DNA from 4 places in the Herbidospora sp. NBRC 101105 genome. Region 2 is predicted to be linked to each of the others. Evidence: riboswitches for the same ligand, from Rfam matches in the RefSeq annotation. Region 2 holds a riboswitch; each other region holds the start of a gene.
What was found. Region 2 has a riboswitch for cobalamin ahead of QSK34_RS24640 (CbtB domain-containing protein). Riboswitches for the same ligand answer to the same signal wherever they lie in the genome.
Positions count from the first base shown of each region.

Region 1: linked by a shared signal. The riboswitch ahead of QSK34_RS23180 (ribonucleoside-diphosphate reductase subunit alpha) and the one ahead of QSK34_RS24640 (CbtB domain-containing protein) in region 2 are both predicted to bind cobalamin.
Region 3: linked by a shared signal. The riboswitch ahead of QSK34_RS35020 (5-methyltetrahydropteroyltriglutamate--homocysteine S-methyltransferase) and the one ahead of QSK34_RS24640 (CbtB domain-containing protein) in region 2 are both predicted to bind cobalamin.
Region 4: linked by a shared signal. The riboswitch ahead of QSK34_RS02060 (ABC transporter substrate-binding protein) and the one ahead of QSK34_RS24640 (CbtB domain-containing protein) in region 2 are both predicted to bind cobalamin.

Region 1 covers NZ_BSSX01000005.1:539,157-544,401, reverse strand. Annotated here, with positions in the region: gene QSK34_RS23190 (DUF8508 domain-containing protein) at 1-744, opposite strand, end outside; gene QSK34_RS23185 (MBL fold metallo-hydrolase) at 940-1,713, opposite strand; cobalamin riboswitch at 1,804-2,018, shown strand; gene QSK34_RS23180 (ribonucleoside-diphosphate reductase subunit alpha) at 2,093-4,372, shown strand; gene QSK34_RS23175 (ribonucleotide-diphosphate reductase subunit beta) at 4,372-5,245, shown strand, end outside.
Region 2 covers NZ_BSSX01000006.1:197,648-202,892, forward strand. Annotated here, with positions in the region: gene dop (depupylase/deamidase Dop) at 1-1,010, shown strand, start outside; adenosylcobalamin (AdoCbl) riboswitch at 1,488-1,630, shown strand; gene QSK34_RS24640 (CbtB domain-containing protein) at 1,699-1,827, shown strand; gene QSK34_RS24645 (CbtA family protein) at 1,827-2,507, shown strand; gene QSK34_RS24650 (histidine phosphatase family protein) at 2,772-3,203, shown strand; gene QSK34_RS24655 (VWA domain-containing protein) at 3,247-5,245, shown strand, end outside.
Region 3 covers NZ_BSSX01000010.1:44,843-50,087, forward strand. Annotated here, with positions in the region: gene QSK34_RS35000 (ABC transporter substrate-binding protein) at 1-633, shown strand, start outside; gene QSK34_RS35005 (FecCD family ABC transporter permease) at 630-1,676, shown strand; gene QSK34_RS35010 (ABC transporter ATP-binding protein) at 1,673-2,431, shown strand; gene QSK34_RS35015 (hypothetical protein) at 2,428-3,105, opposite strand; cobalamin riboswitch at 3,204-3,379, shown strand; partial or broken gene QSK34_RS35020 (5-methyltetrahydropteroyltriglutamate--homocysteine S-methyltransferase) at 3,496-3,837, shown strand; gene QSK34_RS35025 (HNH endonuclease) at 4,242-4,925, shown strand; gene QSK34_RS35030 (hypothetical protein) at 5,075-5,245, opposite strand, start outside.
Region 4 covers NZ_BSSX01000001.1:443,117-448,361, forward strand. Annotated here, with positions in the region: gene QSK34_RS02045 (acyltransferase family protein) at 1-270, opposite strand, end outside; gene QSK34_RS02050 (response regulator transcription factor) at 392-1,036, opposite strand; gene QSK34_RS02055 (sensor histidine kinase) at 1,027-2,226, opposite strand; cobalamin riboswitch at 2,254-2,386, shown strand; gene QSK34_RS02060 (ABC transporter substrate-binding protein) at 2,455-3,387, shown strand; gene QSK34_RS02065 (FecCD family ABC transporter permease) at 3,554-4,561, shown strand; gene QSK34_RS02070 (ABC transporter ATP-binding protein) at 4,558-5,245, shown strand, end outside.

The DNA.
Region 1 (5,245 bases), on a different contig from region 2:
GTTGGTGACGTTCTGGCCGACGATCGGGGAGATCCGGCCGCTGCCCTGGATGTCGTGGATGCGCACGGCGCCGGGCGTAGGGTCGGTCGGGCCGCCCGTGTCGGTCGCGGTGACCGTGGTGCCGGCCGAGTTGGTGGCCTTCGGCACACCGGCGGTGAAGTCGACCGAGTTGTTGTCGGTGTCGGTCATAGCGCCGGACCGGGCGGCGGCCGTGGTGTTCGACAGGCCGGGGGCCGCGAGGGTCTCGACGTTGGCGGTCGCGCCGTAGCCGACGAGGTCCTTCACGTTCGGGGCGGTCGCGCAGGAGGTGCCGCAGCCGACCAGCGGGACCTGCGCGGTGACCAGCGCGACGACACCCGAGGTGGCCGACATCGGGATCGAGCCGGTGGCGTCGGGGGTCGGCAGGCTCAGCGTGCCGCCGGCGCCGGGCGCCTGCTGGACCAGGTACTTGCCGTGGGCCGGGATCGTTCCGCTCAGGTTCGTCATCTGGAAGACGGCACCTGCGGCCGAGGCGTATTGAACGCTCCAACCGGACACGTTGATCGGGCTGCCGGTGAGGTTCGCCAGCTCGATGTAGTCGTTCTTGATGGTCGCGCCCGAGTTGCCGCCACCGCCGTAGACGCCGGAGATGACGACGTCGGTCGAGAGGGCGCTCGCGGGAGCCGGGACGGTCGTCAGGGTGGCCGCGACCGCTAACGACAGACCTGCCGCAGCGATCAGGCGGCGTGCTCTGGGATTAGCCACAGGTGTTCTGCTCCTTGGGGGAGATGGTCTCCACAGAGCATGGTGGCACCGCATATGCCTTGGAAATGGCACATTCTGCTACTACCGAGGAGTTCGCCGTTTCTTTCCGTGACGTTTCACTTCGCCCAGGTCCGCGACGTGGACAAACGGCTTTCTGACGACACTCGTGGACGGATCACCGACAATCCCAGTCGGCTAGAACGAGGTCGACTCTCCGGGCTCCAAGAGGTGCAGCCGGTCGGCGAGTTCGTACTTCTCGAAGGCGTCCAGCAGGTCGGCCGGGCCCTCGGTGAAGTGCTGCCAGCCCTCCATGTGGACGGGGATCACCACCTCCGCGCCGGTGATCAACGTCGCCTCCACCACCTCCTCGGCCGTGAAGGTCAGGAAGCCGTCGAGCAGCGGGGTCCGGGCCGCGCCGGCGAAGAAGACGCCGGCGTCCATCGGGCCGAGCCGTTCGGTGATCTCGCGGGTCGCCTCAAGCGAGGCGTTGTCGCCGCTCACGTAGATCGCCGGTAGATCGAAGGCGGTCAGCACGAAGCCCGTCACCGGGCCGGTGAGATCTTCCGTGCCGGGTGGCCCGTGGCGGCCGGGCACCCACGTGATGCGGAGGGAGCCGCCGTCGGGCCGCTCGAAGGTCCGGTGTTCCCAGGGCCGCAGGCCGGTGATGTCCTCACCGAGCCGTTCGGCCGCCTCGGGCGTGGTCAGCACCTCGGGCACCTCGTCGAGCAGGGCCCGGCCCGAGCGGTCGAGGTTGTCGGCGTGCTGATCGTGGGAGAGCAGGACGATGTCGAGATCGCCCAGTTCCTCCGGGGAGACGGCCGGGCCGGTGGTCTTGATGAGCGTCCGGGTGCCGCTGGGGATCGGTCCGGGCGCGTCGAAGGCCGGATCGGTGAGCAGCCGGAGGCCGCCGATCTCCAGCAGCGCCGTGGGCCCGCCCACCAGTCGCACGGTGCAGGTTTTCCGCTCCATCACCCCATCCTGCGCACACTCCGCCAGGGGGATTCGTCCGGGGGTGCCGGACACCACATGTTGATGTGACAGCCGATCTCGATCCCAGATATGGTGTCTCACGCGTTGGTTCGCCCCGCCCGCCAGCCGGGGCGCCGTAAGAGGGAACCCGGTGGGAATCCGGGACTGCCCCGCAGCGGTGAGTGGGAACGAAAGCCGTCAATCGAGCACTGGGCTGCCGAAGGCCTGGGAAGCGACGGCCGGTAGGCGCTTCGCGACGAAGCACGCCCGCGAGTCCGAAGACCTGCCAATCGCGTTTTGGTCCGAGGCCGCGTGGGACGGCCCCGCCCGGTGCCCTCGTGCCCGCGCGCCTCGGTGAGTTCGCGAGGAGAGGACGAGGATGCGCATCAAGAAGCGCGACGGCTCGCTCGAACCGGTCGACGTGACCAGGATCGTGGCCGCGGTGGAGAGTTGTTCCGGCGGGCTCGACGACGTCGAGCCGCTGCGGGTCGCCACCAGGACGATCAGTGGCCTGTACGACGGCGCCACCACCGCCGAACTCGACCGTCTGTCGATCCAGACCGCCGCCGAGATGATCGGCGAGGAGCCGCAGTACTCCCGGCTGGCCGCGCGGCTGCTGGCGGCGTACATCCGCAAGGAGGTCGAGGCCGACACGTTCAGCCGGTCGATCAAGGAGGGCCACGCCCTCGGCCTGATCGGCGACACCACCGCCGCCTTCGTGGCCGACCACGCCGACCTGCTCGACGCCACGATCGACACCGGCAACGACCGGCGGTTCGAGTACTTCGGCCTGCGCACCGTGTACGACCGCTACCTGCTCCGCCACCCCCAGACCCGGCTCCCCGTGGAGACCCCGCAGTTCTGGCTGCTCCGGGTGGCCTGCGGGCTGGCGCGCACGCCCGAGGAGGCGGTCGAGCTCTACCGCCTGATGTCGTCGCTGTCCTACCTGCCCAGCTCGCCGACGCTGTTCAACTCCGGCACCGGGCACACCCAGATGTCGTCGTGCTACCTGGTCGACTCCCCGCGCGACGAGCTCGGCTCGATCTACGAGCGGTACGCCCAGGTCGCCCACCTGTCGAAGTTCGCCGGCGGCATCGGCATCTCCTGGTCGCGGGTCCGGTCGAGGGGGGCCCTGATCAAGGGCACCAACGGCCACTCCAACGGCATTGTGCCGTTCCTGCGCACCCTCGACGCCTCCGTGGCCGCCGTCAACCAGGGCGGCCGCCGCAAGGGCGCCGCGTGCGTCTACCTGGAGCCCTGGCACCCCGACGTCGAGGAGTTCCTGGAGCTGCGGGACAACACCGGCGAGGACGCCCGCCGCACCCACAACCTCAACCTGGCGAACTGGATCCCCGACGAGTTCATGCGCCGCGTCGAGGCCGACCAGATGTGGTCGCTGTTCGACCCGAACGAGCTGCCCGAGCTGCCCGACCTGTGGGGCGAGGCCTTCGACGAGGTCTACCGCAAGGCGGAGCAGGACGGCCGTCAGGTGCGCCAGATCCGCGCCCGCGACCTCTACGCCAAGATGATGCGCACCCTGGCCCAGACCGGCAACGGCTGGATGACCTTCAAGGACACCTCGAACCGCACCTGCAACCAGGCCGCCGAGCCGGGCAACGTGGTGCACCTGTCGAACCTGTGCACCGAGATCATCGAGGTGTCGAACGACGAGGAGACCGCGGTCTGCAACCTGGGTTCGATCAACCTGGCCGCCCACCTGGCCGACGGCGGCATCGACTGGGCCAAGCTCCGCCGGACCGTCAAGACGGCCGTGGTCTTCCTCGACCGCGTGATCGACATCAACTACTACCCGACCAAGCAGGCCGCGGCGAGCAATCCCCGCTGGCGTCCGGTCGGCCTCGGGCTGATGGGGCTCCAGGACGTCTTCTTCGCGCTCCGGCTGCCCTTCGACTCCCCTGAGGCGAAGGAGCTCTCCACCCGGATCTCCGAGGAGATCTACCTGACCGCTCTGGACACCTCGGCCGACCTCGCGGCCGAACACGGTCCGCATCCGGCGTACCAGGAGACCTGGGCCGCCCGCGGCAGGCTCCAGCCCGACCTGCACGGCCTCAGCCCCGAATGGACCGCGCTCCGCGCGAAGATCGCCGAGTACGGGCTGCGCAACTCCCTGCTGATCGCCATCGCCCCGACCGCGACCATCGCCTCGATCGCGGGCTGCTACGAGTGCGTCGAGCCGCAGGTGTCGAATCTCTTCAAGCGCGAGACGCTCAGTGGAGAGTTCCTCCAGATCAACAACGCGCTGGTCGCCGAGCTCAAGGCGCGCGGCCTGTGGACGGAGCCGATCCGCACGGCCATCCGTCAGGCCGAGGGCTCGGTCCAGGGCATCGCCGAACTGCCCGGCGAGATCAGGACCCTGTTCCGGACCGCCTGGGAACTGCCCCAGCGGGCGCTGGTCGACATGGCGGCGGCGCGCGGCCCGTACATCGACCAGAGCCAGTCGCTCAACCTGTTCATGGCCAGCCCGACCATCGACAAGCTCTCGTCGATGTACCTCTACGCCTGGAAGTCGGGCCTCAAGACCACCTACTACCTGCGCTCGCGCCCCGCGACGCGCATCCAGCAGGCCACCGTGCCGGTGCTGACCGCCGCCGAGGTCTGCTCCCTGGAGAACCCCGAGTCCTGTGAGGCGTGCCAGTGATGCTGCTCGACCCCGGCATGAGCCTGACCCTGCGCCCGATGCGCTACCCGGCGTTCTTCGAGCGCTACCGCGACGCCATCAAGAACACCTGGACCGTCGAGGAGGTCGACCTCCACTCCGACCTCGCCGACCTGGGGAGGTTGTCGCCCGCCGAACGCCACCTGGTGTCGCGGCTGGTGGCCTTCTTCGCCACGGGTGACACGATCGTCGCCAACAACCTGGTGCTCAACCTCTACCAGCACGTCAACGCCCCCGAAGCGCGCCTCTACCTGTCGCGGCAGCTCTTCGAGGAGGCCGTGCACGTGCAGTTCTACCTGAACCTGCTCGACACCTACGTGCCCGACGAGCAGGAGCGCTTCGAGGCCTTCGCGGCCGTCGAGAACATCCCGTCGATCAGCCGCAAGGCCGAGTTCTGCTTCCGCTGGATCGATTCCCTGGGCGACCTCAAGAGCCTGGAGACCAAGGCCGACCGGCGGGCCTTCCTGCTCAACCTCATCTGCTTCGCCGCGTGCATCGAGGGCCTGTTCTTCTACGGCGCCTTCGCGTACGTCTACTTCCTGCGCTCCCGAGGCCTGCTGAACGGCCTGGCCTCGGGCACGAACTGGGTGTTCCGCGACGAGTCGATGCACATGGCGTTCGCGTTCGACGTCGTCGAGGTGGCCCGCGCCGAGGAGCCCGACCTGTTCGACGACGACCTGATCGCCGAGATCAGGCGCATGCTCGCCGAGGCGGTCGACTGCGAGGCCCAGTTCGCCGAAGACCTCCTCGGCCAGGGCGTGCCGGGCATGTCGATCGCCGACATGCGCCTCTACCTGGAGCACGTCGCCGACCGCCGGCTGGCCCAGCTCGGCGTCCCGCCCCTGTACGGCTCGA
Region 2 (5,245 bases):
ACATCGTGCGCCACCTGACCCCGTTCTTCGTCTCCCGCCAGGTCTTCGCGGGGGCGGGCAAGGTCGGCATCGGGCAGGACTCGCGCGGCGACGGCTACCAGATCTCCCAGCGGGCCGACTTCTTCGAGGTCGAGGTCGGCCTTGAGACGACGCTCAAGCGGCCGATCATCAACACCCGCGACGAGCCCCACGCCGACCCGGAGAAGTACCGCCGGCTCCACGTGATCATCGGCGACGCGAACATGTCCGAGATCTCGACCTACCTGAAGCTCGGCACCACCTCGCTCGTCCTGGCGATGATCGAAGACGGCTTCCTGACGGTCGACCTGTCGGTCGAGTCGCCGGTCGCCGCGCTGCGCGCGATCTCCCACGACCCGTCCTGCAAGCACGTCGTGACGCTGCGGTCGGGCCGGAAGATGACGGCGGTGCAGCTCCAGATGGAATACCTAGAGCAGGCCCGCAAATACGTCGAAGACCGCTACGGCTCCAACGCCGACGAGATGACCAAAGACGTGCTCAACCGGTGGGAGTCGGTGCTGACCCGCCTGGCCGAAGACCCGATGCAGCTCTCGCGGGAGCTCGACTGGGTGGCCAAGCTGGAGCTCCTCGAGGGCTACCGCACCCGCGACAAGCTTCCCTGGTCCCACCCCCGGCTGCAGCTGGTCGACCTCCAGTACGCCGACATCCGGCCCGAGCGGGGGCTCTACAACCGGCTCGTCGAGCGCGGCCGGATGCAGCGCCTGGTTACGGAAGACGACGTGGAGCGTGCTATCGAAACGCCGCCCACCGACACCCGGGCCTACTTCCGGGGCCGCTGCCTGCGGCAGTACAGCGAGTCGGTGGCGGCCGCGTCGTGGGACTCGGTGATATTCGACATCCCTGGCCGCGAGTCGCTGCAGCGCGTTCCGACGCTGGAGCCGCTGCGCGGGACCAAGGCCCACGTGGGCGACCTGCTCGACCGCTGCCGCACGGCGGCCGAACTGGTCGCGGCCCTGACGGGCGACTCGTGAGCTGAGGTCACCTCCAGGCGACGGCGGCTGAGGCCGCGTCCACGCGACACCCACATTTCTGGAAAGCCCGGGGCCATTCGGCACCGGGCTTTCTCGCGTCCGGCTTGGCATGCGGGGGCTGGGGGTGCCTGGCTGTGCTGCGAGGGCTGGGGTGTGGCTGGGCTGCGAGGTTGGGGGTGCCGGGTGGCGGGGTGCGTGGCTGGTTGTCCCGCTTGGGCCGGGGCCTATGCGGGGCTGGCGTTCCGGTTGGGTCTGAGGGATTGGGCGTGCCGGGTGGCGACTCCGTACATCCGGGCTTAAATGCGTCGGCGGTAACCGTTGCCTGGCGGGTGGGGAGGTGGCCACAAGCGGCGCAGCTCTGGCTCGTGGCCGCTCGATGGGTCTCGTTGGAGGCCGGCCTCTGTCCTGTTAAGATGATCTACTTTGTAAAGGGGTCGGGATCATGCCGTCTTGACGGGTTTTGGCATATCGGGGTACGTTCGCCGGGAATTGTGGCGGCGTGAGGGAAACCGGTGAGAGTCCGGTACGGTCGCGCCACTGTGATCCATCGCCGATGGAGAGTCAGGTCACCACCCGCCACGTTGATCTACGACAGGGACGCGCAATCCCGGAGGAGGATCGTGGCGTGAGCCAGATGTCCAGCTCCCCAGTCATTCCCGTTCGCACCTTACTGCCCTGGTCGGCGGCGGTGCCCGTACTGCTGATCGTCGCCTATCTGGTGACGATGGACTCGGCGGGGCTGCTCGCGCAGACCGGTGACTTCCTGCATGAGCTCATGCACGACGGTCGTCACCTGCTCGGCGTGCCCTGCCACTGATGATCAAGGACTTCTTCCTCCGGGGCCTCGGCGCCGGAGCCGTCGCCGGGCTGCTCGCGGGACTCTTCGGGTTCCTCGTCGGGGAGCCCTCCATCGACCAGGCCATCGCGATCGAGGAGGCCGCCGCCGGTGCGGGGCACTCGCACGCCGACGAACTGGTCGGCCGCGGGGGGCAGGTCTTCGGGTTGTTCCTCGCCACCACCCTCTACGGGCTCGTCATCGGCGGGCTGTTCGCGCTCGCCTACGCCTTCGTCAGAGGCAGGTTCGGGCCCGCGAACGAGCAGGCGCTGGCCGTCACGCTGGCGGCCGGGGGGTTCCTGGCCGTCGTGCTCGTCCCGTTCCTCAAGTATCCGGGCAATCCGCCCGCCGTCGGCGACCCGGACACCATCGGGCAGCGGACCGTGCTCTACCTGGTCATGCTCGCCATCGGGCTGCTGGCCCTCGGCGCGGGGGCGGTGATCCACCGGCGGTTCGGGTGGGTCGCGGCCGTCCCGGCGTTCCTGGTGATCGTCGGGGTCGCGTACGCGGTGCTGCCGGGCGTCCAGGAGGTGCCGGCAGGGTTCCCGGCGGTGTTGTTGTGGAACTTCCGGGTGTCGTCGCTGGGCCTGCAGGTCGTGCTCTGGGGCGTGCTCGGATCGGTGTTCGCCCTGTTGTCCGCCCGGCAGCGGGTGCGGGTCTGACCGCGGGCGGGGACGGCGGCCACGCGACCGGCCGCCGCTCCCGCACCGGTTCCACCCTCGCCATGCACGGAGGCGGAGAACCAGAGCCGGTCGGCTCGTGGCGGCTACGGGAACGAGCGGTCATCCGGCGGGCAACCCCTCAGAAGGCCAAGCGGGCGAGTGGTCCAGCGCCACTGATCGAGCAGGAGGCGCTTCGTGAAGGCCGTGCGGGTGACGTTGGTGGCGCATCCCCTGACCGCGAGCCAGCGGGACGGGGCGTTTCCAGTGGCCGATGAGCCTGCCGAGGTCGTCTCGTTCAGCGCGCCGGCCGGGGCCACCCGCGTCGTGCGGGGGCCCGAGGCGCGGTGTGATCTGGTTCCCGGGGCCGAGGTCGTGCCCGAGTTGCGGGACCTCGACATGGGGAGCTGGGCCGGCGTGCGGCTGGCCGACGTCGATCCCTCAGAGCTGGCCCGGTGGGTCGGGGATCCCGGGGCCGTGCCGCACGGTGGCGAGTCGGTGAACGAACTGCTCGTCAGGGTGCGGGGGTGGCTGGGGCGGCTCGACGGCGGGGCGGTGCTGGCCCTCACCCATCCGGCCGTCGTCCGGGCCGCCGTGTCCGTGGCGACGGGGGCGGACCATCGGCGGGTCGACGTGCCGCCGCTCGGGCGGGCGTCGCTCACCGGCGCGGGTGGCCGGTGGAATCTGCGGTTGCAGTGAAAGGAAGTCGGGAGTGACCTATCCGTTCAGCGCGGTCGTCGGGATGGACGACCTCAAACTGGCGCTCGTCCTGAACGCCGTGTCGCCGCAGGTGGGCGGGGTGCTCGTGCGCGGGGAGAAGGGCACGGCGAAGTCGACGATCGTGCGGGCGCTGGCCGAGCTGCTCCCGGCCGTCGACGTCGTGCCGGGGTGCCGGTTCGCCTGTGACCCGGCGGCGCCGTACGGCCAATGCCCCGACGGACCCCACGACGGCGGGAGGGAGACGCGCCGGGCGCGGCTCGTCGAACTGCCCGTCGGGGCGTCGGAGGATCGCCTCGCCGGGTCGCTCGACCTGGAGAAGGCCCTCGCGCACGGGGTCGCGGCCTTCGAGCCGGGGCTGCTGGCCGCGGCGCATCGCGGGGTGCTCTACGTCGACGAGGTCAACCTGCTGCACGACCACCTGGTCGACCTGCTGCTCGACGCCGCCGCGCTCGGCACCTGCTACGTCGAGCGCGAGGGCGTGTCGGTGCGGCACGCCGCGCGTTTCCTGCTGGCCGGGACGATGAACCCCGAGGAGGGGGAGCTGCGGCCGCAGCTGCTCGACCGGTTCGGGCTGACGGTCGAGGTCCGGGCGTCGCGTGACCCGGGGGAGCGGGCCGAGGTGATCCGCCGCCGGATGGCCTACGAGCGCGACCCCGACGGGTTCGCCGCCGACTGGGCCGCCCGCGAGGGGGAACTCGCGGCGCGGATCGCCGAGGCGCGCGAGCGGGTGGAGTCGGTACGTCTGCCCGACGCCGCCCTCAAGCAGATCGCGACCGTGTGCGCGGGCTTCGAGGTCGACGGGATGCGCGCCGACCTGGTCACCGCCCACGCGGCGGTCGCACACGCCGCCTGGGCCGGCCGGGACAGGGTCACCACGCGGGACGTCCGGGAAGCGGCCCGCCTCGCCCTGCCCCACCGCCGGCGGCGCGACCCCTTCGACGCCCCCGGCCTGGACGAGAACAAGCTGGACGAACTCCTCGGCCAGTTCCCGGACGACCCCGACGACACGGACCCGCCCAACGGTCCACAGGGCGAACCTGAGGACAGCACGAACGAGGGCGACCAGCAGCCGCAGGGCGACACGACGGACCAGAGCCGAGCCGACCAGCCCGAGCCGAACCCGGCGGAACAGAGCCAAGCCCATCAAAGCAAGGCAGACCGAAACGCAGCCGATCAAGGCGAGACGCATCCGAGCCAGGCCGATCAGCGCCAGGCCCATCAGCGCCAAGACGATCACCGCCAAGACGAGCCAGGCCAAGCGCGACAGGACCAAACAGACCCGACTCAGGCCGACGCGTTCCAGGTCGCGGGCACCCCCTACAAGGCCCGCCTCTTCTCCGTCCCCGGCGTCGGCGGCGGCGCCCCCGGCCGTCGGTCCCGGGGCCGGTCCGCCAAGGGCCGCACCGTGGGCTCCCGCACCCCGAAGGCCAAGGTCACCCACGTCCACCTCATGGCCACCCTCCGCGCCGCCGCCCACCGCGGCTGGCGGCAGGGCCCCGTGCGCGCCGCCGACCTGCGGGAGGCCGTCAGGGAAGGCAGGGAGGGCAACCTCGTCCTGTTCGTCGTCGACGCCAGCGGCTCCATGGGCGCCCGCAGGCGCATGGGCGAGGTCAAGACCGCCGTCCTGAGCCTGCTGCTCGACGCCTACCAGCGCCGCGACAAGATCGGCCTGATCACCTTCCGGGGCGACTCCGCCGAACTGGTGCTCCCGCCCACGTCCTCCGTGGAGGCGGGCGCCGCCCGGATGCGCCTGCTGAAGACGGGGGGCCGCACCCCGATCGCCGCCGGTCTGGTGAAGGCCGCCGAGGTCCTGGCGGTGGAGCGGCTCAGGGACCCGGCGCGGCGGCCGCTCGTGGTCGTCGTCACCGACGGCCGGGCCACCTCCGGGGACGCCGACCGTGCCGCCGCCCTGCTCACCGACACCGCCTGCGTCGTCGTCGACTGCGAGTCGGGGCCGGTCCGCCTGGGGCTGGCCGCCCGGCTGGCGGTCCGGCTGGCCGCGCCGGTCGTGGACCTGTCCG
Region 3 (5,245 bases), on a different contig from region 2:
AAGGAGGTCGTCTACTCCGCCAACCCCGACCTGGTGGTCAGCGGCTACCCCGACGACTACGGCCCCAAGGCCCTCGGCGACCGCGCCGTCCTGCAGAAGGAGGGCGTCAACAGCCACCTGCTGTCGGCGAGCTGCCCGGGCGGCACCGCCACCGTCGAGCAGACCTACGACGACCTGCGCGCGCTCGGACAGGTCTTCGGCGTGCAGGACAAGGCCGAGCAGCTCGTCACCGCGCTCAAGGCCGAGGTCGACGCCGTCACCCCCGTCACCCCGGCGCTGCGCGTCTTCGACTACGCCGGAGGCAAGGACAAGCCGCTGACCAGCGGCGCGAACACTCTGGTGTACGACCTGGCCCGCCGGGCCGGCGGGGAGAACATCTTCCCCGAGACGAAGGAGTTCGGGCAGGTGTCCTGGGAGGAACTGGTCAAGCGCGACCCCCAGGTGATCATCGTCGAGGACCAGGTCTTCGAGCCCGCCGACGAGTCCATCGAGTGGATGCGCTCCTACGCCCCGATCAAGGACGTCACCGCGGTCAAGGAGAACCGGTTCGTCGTCATCCCCGTCAACGACCTTCAGCCCGGCCTGCGCAGCGGCCGCGCGCTCAAGGCCCTGGCCGAGGGCTTCGCCCGTTGACCGTCCGCGTCGCCGCCCGGCGGGTCTCCACCGACCCGCCGGGCCGTCGGGTGACCCTGGCAGGCTCGGTGGTGCTGCTCGGCGTGCTGCTCGGCGTCTCCCTTGTCGCCGCCGTCGGCCTGGGACCGGTCGACATCCCCTTCCTGGACGTGTGGCGCATCGTCCTCGCCACCCACGACGCCCCCTCCGGACCGCTCGCGGTGATCGTGCGCGACATCCGGCTGCCCCGGGTCCTGCTCGGTGCGATCGTCGGCGCGGGCCTGGCCGTCACCGGCGCGGTGCTCCAAGGGGTGCTGCGCAACCCGCTGGCCGACCCTTACCTGATCGGAGCCAGCTCGGGGGCGTCGCTGGGGGCGGTGCTGGCGCTGATGTCGGGCCTGTCGTGGCTGCTGCCCGTGGCGGCCTTCACCGGCGCCATGCTCACCTTCACCGTGGTGCTGCTGCTGGCGCGCGGCGGCGGCCGGCTCGGCGTCACCTCACTGATCCTGTCGGGGGTCGCCGTCGCCGCACTGGCGGAGGCCGCGACCAATTTCATCGTGCTGAACTCACCCGACTCCCAGTTGCGGTCGGCGCTGTTCTGGACCCTCGGCGGCCTGTCCGGCACCCAATGGAACGACCTGCCCGTCCCGGCGGTCGTGGTCGCGATCTCCGTCGTGTGGTTCCGGCTGCGCGCGGCCGAACTCAACGCCCTCGTGCTGGGGGAGGAGGGGGCCACGAGCCTGGGCGTCGAGGTGAACCGGCTGCGGACGCGGCTGGTCGTCGGCTCGGCGATCACGGTCGGCGCGGTCGTGTCGGTCAGCGGTGGCATCGGCTTCGTGGCGCTGATGGTGCCGCACGCCGTCCGCATGGTCGCCGGCGGCGACAACCGGTGGGTGGTCCCGCTGAGCGCGCTGGCCGGAGCGCTGCTGATGGTGTGGGTCGACGTGGGGGCACGCCTGCTCAACCAGCCCGACGAGATCCCCATCGGGGTCATCACCGCGCTGCTGGGCGCGCCGTTCTTCCTGGTCCTGCTGGCCCGAGCCAACCGGAGGGCGCTGTCGTGAGCCTCTCGCTGGAGATCGAGGACCTCTCCTGGGCGCCCGTGCTCCACGACGTCACCCTGTCGGCGGCGCCGGGGGAGATCTTGGGCCTCATCGGCCCCAACGGCAGCGGCAAGTCGAGCCTGCTGCGCTGCGTCTACCGGCGGCAGCGGCCCGACCGAGGCCGGATCACGGTCGACCGGCTCGACGTGTGGACCGCCCCGGCGGGCGAGGTGGCCCGCCGGGTGGCCGTCGTCACCCAGGAGTCGCCCGCCGACCTGGAGAACAGCGTCGAGCAGATCGTCGCCCTCGGCCGGGTGCCCTACCTGGGCACCCTGGGACGCCTCACCCGCGCCGAACACGACCTGATCGACGACGCGATGGAACGCTGCGAGGTGCGTTCGCTGGCCCGCCGCCCCTACGCCCGGTTGTCCGGCGGCGAACGGCAGCGGGTGCACCTGGCCAGGGCGCTGGTCCAGCAGCCCGGCCTGCTCCTGCTCGACGAGCCCACCAACCATCTCGACCTGCGTCACCAGGTGGAGCTGCTGCGGCTGGTCCGGTCGCTGGGCGTCACCGTCGTCGCCGCCCTGCACGACCTCCAGCTCGCCGCGGCCGCCTGCGACCGGCTCGCGGTGCTGAGCGGAGGCCGCCTGGTCGCCGACGGCCCGCCCGCGAAGGTGGTCACGGCCGGCCTGCTCACCGAGGTGTACGGCGTGACCGCGGAGGTGACCCACGGCCCCGACGGACTGCCCAGGATCAACCTGCCCCTGGCCCGCTAGTTCGAGCCCTCGGGGACGGGGTCGGCCATCATGGCCCCCTCACCCGGCGTGCTGGTGAGGTAGACGTGCTGGTGACCGTGGCCGGCGTCGACGTTGATCTGGTCGAGCTGGGTGGCCGCCACCGACCAGGCCAGCACGCCGGCCGTGCGCTGCCGGAGGGCGACCTCCAGGCAGCCGGCCCGCACGTCGGTGGGCACCTTCCGGCAGTAGGCGTAGGTGTCGACCGCGATCGCCATGGCGTCGACGGCGCTGCGGAACCCGGCCCGCGCCACGTTGGTCGCGGTCGTGCCCGACGGCGTGGCCGCGTGCCGGTCGACCGCCTGCTTCATCACCTTCTGCCACTCGGCGATCTCGGCGTCGGCGGGCGTCCGGGCGGCGAGCGCGCCGCCGGGCGGCAGCGCCTCTCCCAGGCCCACCATGACCGAGGTGATCTCGCCAACCGTGGTGCGGGCCGTGGACGTCAGCTCCGTGACCTGCTGCGCGTCGCGCTTCATCTCGGCCGCCCGCATCTCGGCGACCGAGGTCTCGGTGGCGTCCGGCGCCCCGAACAGATATCCCAGCGAGCCCGCCACGAGGATGGCGGCCACCAGCCCGATCGCGTACCGCGACCGTCCCGGGCCGGGCTTCTCCTGGATGGGGAGGGGGCGGGCCGATCTGGCCGTCTTGGAGGGCATGCGACAGGCTCCAATGGTCGACTTCTCGCGCAGACCGTACCTTCTCGGGTGATCGACGTCCATGGTGGCGCGATGGCGGATAAGCTCGGCGGCGTGGATGGTTCGCCCGCCTCCGCCAGAGCCGGGCGTCGTAAGAGGGAACCCGGTGCGAATCCGGGACTGCCCCGCAGCGGTATGTGGGAACGACCGCCGTCACCAGCACTGAGCCCTCCGGGCTTGGGAAGCGACGGCCACTAGGAACGAGCACCACGCCCACGAGTCCGAAGACCTGCCTCCGCCCGCGCGCCGACCTCGGCGCGTGGTGGTCCGCGGCCTCGTGGGAGGGCCTGCGCGTCGTGCGCTGTCTCCCCTTTCACGTGGCCGCATGTCGGCGAGACGAGGGAAGCAGCCGTGAAGACGACGATTCTGGGTTACCCGCGCATCGGCGCGCGGAGGGAACTCAAGTTCGCCACCGAGAACCACTGGGCCGGCGTGATCGACGCCGCCGAACTGGAGACGACCGCGGCGCGGTTGCGCCGCGAGGTCTGGACCGAGCTCCGCGACGCCGGGCTCGACACCATCCCGTCCAACACCTTCAGCCTGTACGACCAGGTGCTCGACACCACCGTCATGATCGACGCCGTCCCGGCCCGATACCGCGCCCTGACCGGCCTCGACCGCTACTTCGCCATGGCACGCGGCACCGCGGACCTGCCGCCGCTGGAGATGACGAAGTGGTTCGACACCAACTACCAGTAGTTGGTGCACAAAGGCAACATGGAGAGTCGACGAAGAGCAGAGCGTCGCAGCGGTCCGAGCAACGACGCAGAGCCGTTGACCAGCATCACTGGCCGCACCCCGGGTCACGTCACGTTCGTCGAGATGCCAGCAAGATCAGTCGAAGGTATGCAGCCGCGAGGATTTTCACTACATGATCAAGGCGGCCTCGCCTGCGGCGTGCCGCGCGCTGGCGATCGCGGACCGCGCTGCGGCTCTTCGGCCGGTCGCGGCCCGCGCCGCCAGCACCCAACGCCGAGCCCGGACAGGCTGAGCGATCCTGATCCAAGGTGCGGGGCAAAGTTGACACGATACGCAGCCCTTTTCGAAGGCTATGGCTTCTCTACCTAGTTTTGATAGCAATCGCTATACTGCCGCTTATGGCCACGAGACCGGCAATCCCCCGCGAACTACGGCGTCGAGTCCTTATTGAGGCAGGCCATCGTTGTGCAATTCCGACATGTCGCGCCACGCCGGTTGAGATTGCACATATCATCCCGTGGGCGAAAGTCAAAAGACATGAATTCAAGAACCTCATCGCTCTTTGTCCCACATGTCATACACGATATGACGGTGAATATAATTCATTAGATCGGAAAGCTATGCGGCAATACAAGGCCGCACTTAATCCGCTGCTCTCGGCAAATTATGGAAATACTCATGACCAAATTACTCGGATTGCGGCCTATCAGGAGTTTCGAACCCTCTTTGGGGCCTGGGTGCAGGCAGAGATCGATCACGCGAGCGCGAAATCTAAGCTAAAGACATCCGCTATTCCTGCAGACCGCGACAACAGTTGGGCGGAAAGATATGCCTATGCGCTGTGCTCGGCATTGGATTTTCAGAGAACTTGGGGCCAGGAATCGGAAATCTCGGCAATCGCAGGATCCATACTGCACCACGTAGCCGAATGGTCCGATGAGATTAGGGCAAGCCCGCTCCCTATGCCTCGGGAGCTGGCTACGCGCGATATCGCAGAGGAAATCTCTGAAATCTCGATGGAGCTCCATTTTTCCATTTGCGAGGAAGTTGGAATTTTGGCAATCGACCATTCTGTGGAATAAATGCCCTGATAGCCGCAGCAATGACCGCAGTCTTTGCCGCCCAATTGTTTGTGTCCCTCGGTTGGGCCGCTGATGCGGGCAGCTATGGGGGCGGCGGGGAAGGCTGGCCCGTCTCGCCATCCCGGGCGCGCTATGAACCTCCGCAGGATCTACCGTGCTTCGCCGCGAAGCAGCCGATCCCACACGGCCTTGGCGTCCTTGACGGGCCAGCGGTACGTCTCCGCGATCTTCGGTTTCGGCTCGCTCTGGATCGTCTTGCGGATGAAGGCCCGCCCACCCGCATGGAGCAGCTCATAGATGGTGGCGCGGCAATCGCACGT
Region 4 (5,245 bases), on a different contig from region 2:
CTCCGCGCTCTGGGGCTTGGCGGTCCAGCTCAGGTAGTTGGCCGCGCCCCCGGCGAAGAACACCAGCGGCATGACCTGGCTGACCCACGTGACCAGCGGCACCGACGCCAGCGCGTTGCCGGTGACCAGGTCGCCCCCGCGGTCGAGCAGCACCGGCATCGTCCAGTGCTGCACCACGACGAGCACCATGCCCAGCACCCGCAGGACGTCGACGAACGGGTCGCGCGGCGAGGCGACGGGATGGACGGGATGGGGGTGGGTCATCGACATGGGGGGCCGCCTTCGGGGGGAATCGGTTCCCCTTGAGCCTCCCGAGAACGGCCGTCGAAGTCGGTCCCGCGGGCACCCGACTTGATCGACGGGTCTCCGCCACCGCGGATGGTGGTGCTGGCTACACCCCGCTCAGATAGGCCAGGACCGCCAGCACGCGGCGGTGGCCGCTGTCGCTCGGCGGCAGGCCGAGTTTGGCGAAGATGTTGCCCACGTGCTTGTGCACGGCCCGTTCGGTGACCACGAGCGAGGCCGCGATGTCGGTGTTGGAGTGGCCCTCGGCCATCAGCGACAGGACCTCGCGCTCGCGCGGGGTGAGCGAGTCGATCGGGTGGGCGTGCCGGCGGACCAGGAGCTGGGCGATGACCTCGGGGTCCATGGCGGTGCCTCCCTTGGCCACCCGCTCCAGCGCGTCGACGAACTCCGACACCCGGGCCACGCGGTCCTTCAGCAGGTAGCCGATGCCGCCGCCGCCCCCGGCCAGCAGCTCCGTCGCGTAGGTCTGCTCGACGTACTGGGAGAGCACCAGGATCGGCTGGCCGGGGTGGACGCGGCGGACCTCCACGGCGGCGCGCACCCCCTCGTCGCGGAAGGTCGGGGGCAGCCGGATGTCGACCACGGCGATGTCGGGGCGGTGCTCGTCGACGGCCGTGTGGAACTCCGCGGCGGTGCCCACGGTGGCGACGACCTCGTGGCCCTCGGTGTTGAGCAGCAGCGTGAGGCCCTCGGCCAGCAGCACGCTGTCCTCCACGATGATCACTCGCACGGCAGCTCCACCCGCAGCGTCGTCGGCCCGCCGGGCGGGCTGGTCAGTGTGGTCACGCCGTCGAAGGCGCTGACCCGGCGGCGGATGCCGGCCAGCCCGGATCCGCCGTTCTCGTCGGCGCCGCCCCGGCCGTCGTCGGTGACCTCGGCGGTCAGCCTGTTCTCGGTACGCCGGACGCGCACCCTCGCCTTGCCGGCGGAGCTGTGCCGGGCGACGTTCGTCAGCGCCTCGGCGATCACGAAATAGGCCGCCGCCTCGACCGCCGCCGGGAGCCGCCCGACGTCGGCCGTTTCGGTCTCGACCGGCACCGGCGAGCGGGCCGCCAGCGCCGCGACCGCCCCCGGCAGGCCCCGGTCGGCCAGGATCGGCGGGTACATGCCGCGGATGATCCCGCGCAGCTCGGTCATGGTCTCCTCGGTGCTCAGCCGGGCCTCGGTGATCAGGGCGGCGGCCTTGCCGGGGTCGGTGGCCAGGACACGTTCGGCGATGCCGAGCCGCATGGCGATGGAGACCAGCCGGGCCTGCGCGCCGTCGTGCAGGTCGCGTTCGATGCGGCGCAGCTCGTAGCCGTGGGCGTCGAGCGCCTCGGCCACCCGCTCGGCCAGCCGCACGTGCTGCGGCGTCGCGAGCAGCGACCGGGCCAGCTGCGCCAGCCCGTCGGCGACCAGCGGCACGACCCGGAACCCGACGGCCGCGACCAGCGCCATGAACAACGGGACGGTGACCGCCACCGTCGCCCACGAGTCGAGCGCCCACGGCAGGTAGATGTGGTGGCCGGGCCCGAGCGCGTCCCACCACAGCGGCAGCGACAGCGCCCAGCCGAGCGCGCCCCACAACGCGACCGCCGGGATCGCGCCGAACGGGCCGGTGAACACGTGCTGGGCGAGGAACGCCAGATCCCGCCAGGTCTGCGGGTCGCCCATGACCACGCGCACCCGGGTGAGCACGCCGCCCCTGATCGGGTGGTACGACGCCGTGACCGGCCGGCCGAGCCACGCCCCCGCGTTCCGCCGGGCCAGCGACGCGACGCCCCGGTTGAGCCGGATGGCGTAGGGGAGCAGGAGCAGCCCGAGGTAGGTCGCGGAGACGACGAGGGTGAAGACGGTGACGGCGATGGCCAGCAGGCACAGGGGGACCAGGAGGAGTCCCAGCAGAAGCCGCCCGGTCGCCGTGACGGTCCGCCGCACCATGCGGTCAGCATAGCCTCACGTTCCCGGCGAAAAGGCTGTTGGTAACGTATGGGACGCGTGACGCCGCAGCGAAGTCCGGTGTGAACCCGGCGCTGTTCCCGCAACTGTGATCCCTCCTCCGAGGGTCAGCCAGGTCGCCTGCGTCGTCGCCGACGTCGTCCGCCCTCGTGGAAAGGGTGATCCGTCCCCGGGTCTCTCGTTTCCGGCAACTCCCTTCGGAGGAAACTCGTGAGGCCCCTACGCACGGCCCTCGCGGGCGTGTTGCTGGGTGTCGCCCTGCTGTCCGGCTGCGGCAGCAGTGACACCGCCACCCCCGCCCCCGCCGCGTCCGCCGCCCCCAGCGGCCCCTTCCCCGTGACGGTCCAGGCCGCCAACGGCGCGGTGACGATCGCCGCCAGGCCGCAGCGGATCGTGTCGTTGTCGCCGACGGCCACCGAGTCGCTGTTCGCCATCGGCGCCGGGCCGCAGGTCACCGCGGTCGACGACCAGTCGAACTTCCCCGCAGAGGCCCCCAAGACCGACCTGTCGGGCTTCAAGCCCAACGTCGAGGCCATCACCGCGCGCAACCCCGACCTGGTGGTCGTCTCCAACGACCTCGAAGGCGTGGTCGCCGGCCTCGGCAAACTCGGCGTGCCGGTGCTGGTGCTGACCGCCGCCACCAAGATCGACGACGCGTACGCCGAGATCGAGAAGCTCGGCACCGCCACCGGCAACCGGCCCAAGGCCGACGAGGTCGTGGCCGGCATGAAGCGCGAGCTCGCCGCGCTGGCCGCCGCCGCCCCCAAGGCCGAGCTGACCTACTACCACGAGCTCGACGTCACCCCCTACGCCGCGACCTCGACCACCTTCATCGGCCAGGTCTACGCCCTGTTCGGCCTGGTCAACATCGCCGACGAGGCCCCCGACGCGGCGGGCGGCTACCCCAAGCTGTCGGCCGAGTTCGTCGCGAAGGCCGACCCCGACCTGATCTTCCTGGCCGACGTGAAGTGCTGCGGGCAGAACGCCAAGGCCCTCGCGGAGCGGCCCGGCTGGGGCGGCCTCAAGGCCGTCGAGAACGGCGACGTGGTCGAGCTCGACGACGACGTCGCCTCCCGGTGGGGCCCCCGCGTGGTCGACCTGGCCAGGGCCATCGGCGCCGGGGTGGCCAAGGCCGCGGGCTGATGGCCGAGATCATCTCCACGGCCGGGGCTTTTTCCCGAGGACTGCCTCCGGAAGGGCGAACTGATCGCGCGGCCCTGTTCCGGAGGTTCCGCAGGGCGGGGGCGCCGGCCGGTCGCGCCGGTCTCTGCCGGGGCTTTCCCGCAGCCGCCTTCAGAGCTGCCCGCTGATGCGCAGGGGCGTGATGTTCGCGGGGGCCGCCGTCGTGCTGGCGGCCTGTATGACCGCCGGGCTCATGGTCGGCGCGGCCGGGCTGCCCCTGAAGGGTGTGGTGCTAGCGCTGGCCGACCGGTTGCCGTTCGTGTCGGCCCACTCCGGGCTGACGCCGCTGGAGACCGGGGTGCTGTTCGAGCTGCGGCTGCCCCGGGTGCTGCTCGGCGCCATGGTCGGCGGGCTGCTGGCCGTCGCGGGCGCCGGGTACCAGGGCGTGTTCCGCAACCCGCTGGCCGACCCCTACCTGCTGGGGGCCGCCGCCGGGGCCGGGCTGACCGTCACGCTGGTCATCGTGGCCGTGGGCGACGGGGCGGCGGTGCCCCTCGCGGCCTTCTGCGGGGCGGCGGGCGGGGTGCTGCTCGCGTACGGGCTGGGGCACACCGCGACCCGGGGCGGCGGCACCGCGACCCTGGTGCTCGCGGGGGTGGCGGTGACGTCGTTCCTGACCGCCGTCCAGACGTTCCTCCAGCAGCTCAAGGTCGAGGAGCTGCAGCGGGTCTACGCGTGGATCCTCGGCGACGTCGGCGGCGGGTGGGAGCAGGTCGTCATGTGCGCGCCCTACGCCGTGGTGGCCGCCGCGATCCTGCTGCTGCACGGGCGGCTGCTCGACGTGCTCTCGGTCGGCGACGACGAGGCCTCCTCGCTGGGCGTGCGGGCCGGGCGGGTGCGGCTGGTCGTGCTGGTCGCGGCCTCGCTGGCGACCGCCGCCGCCGTGTCGGCCGGCGGGCTGATCGGGTTCGTCGGCGTCGTGGTGCCCCACGCGGTCCGGCGGCTCGCCGGGGGGTCCTACCGCGTGGTGCTGCCGCTGTCGCTGCTGGCGGGCGGGGCGTTCCTGGTGACGGCCGACCTGATCGCCCGGACCGTGCTGGCCCCCGCCGAACTGCCCATCGGGGTGGTCACCGCGTTCGTCGGGGCCCCGTTCTTCGTCACCATCCTGCGGGCCACCCGGAAGGTGGAGACGTGACCGTCGAGATCACCGGCGTGGGCGTGGAGCTCGGCGGGCGGCCGGTGCTGCGCGGCGTGACGGCCACCGCCCGCGAGGGCCGCTGGCTGGCCGTCATCGGGCCCAACGGGGCCGGGAAGTCGACCCTGCTCAAGGCCGTCATGGGGCTGCTGCCCTGCACGGGGCTGATCACCGTCGCAGGCCGTCCGGTACGCGACCTCGCGCCCCGCGACCGGGCCCGGCTGCTGGCCTACGCGCCGCAGAGCCCGCTGCTGCCGCCCGACATGACCGTCCACGAGTACGCCCTGCTGGGGCGCACGCCGTACATCCCCTACTGGGGGCGGGAGAGCGCCCGCGACACCGAGACGGTCCGCGCGGTGCTCGACCGCCTCGACCTCACCGGCCTGGCCGCGCGGCCCCTGGAACGGCTCAGCGGCGGCGAGCGCCAGCGGGTCGTGCTGGCCCGCGCGCTCACCCAGGAGGCGCCCGTGCTGCTGCTCGACGAGCCGACCACCGCGCTCGACCTCGGCCACCAGCAGCAGGTGCTGGAGCTGGTCGACCGGCTGCGCCGCGACGACGGCCTCACCGTCGTCAGCACCCTCCACGACCTCACCCTGGCCGCCCAGTACGCCGACGACCTGCTCCTGATGAGCGGCGGCACGGCGGTGGCGGCCGGCGGGCCCGGCGAGGTGCTCACCGAGGACC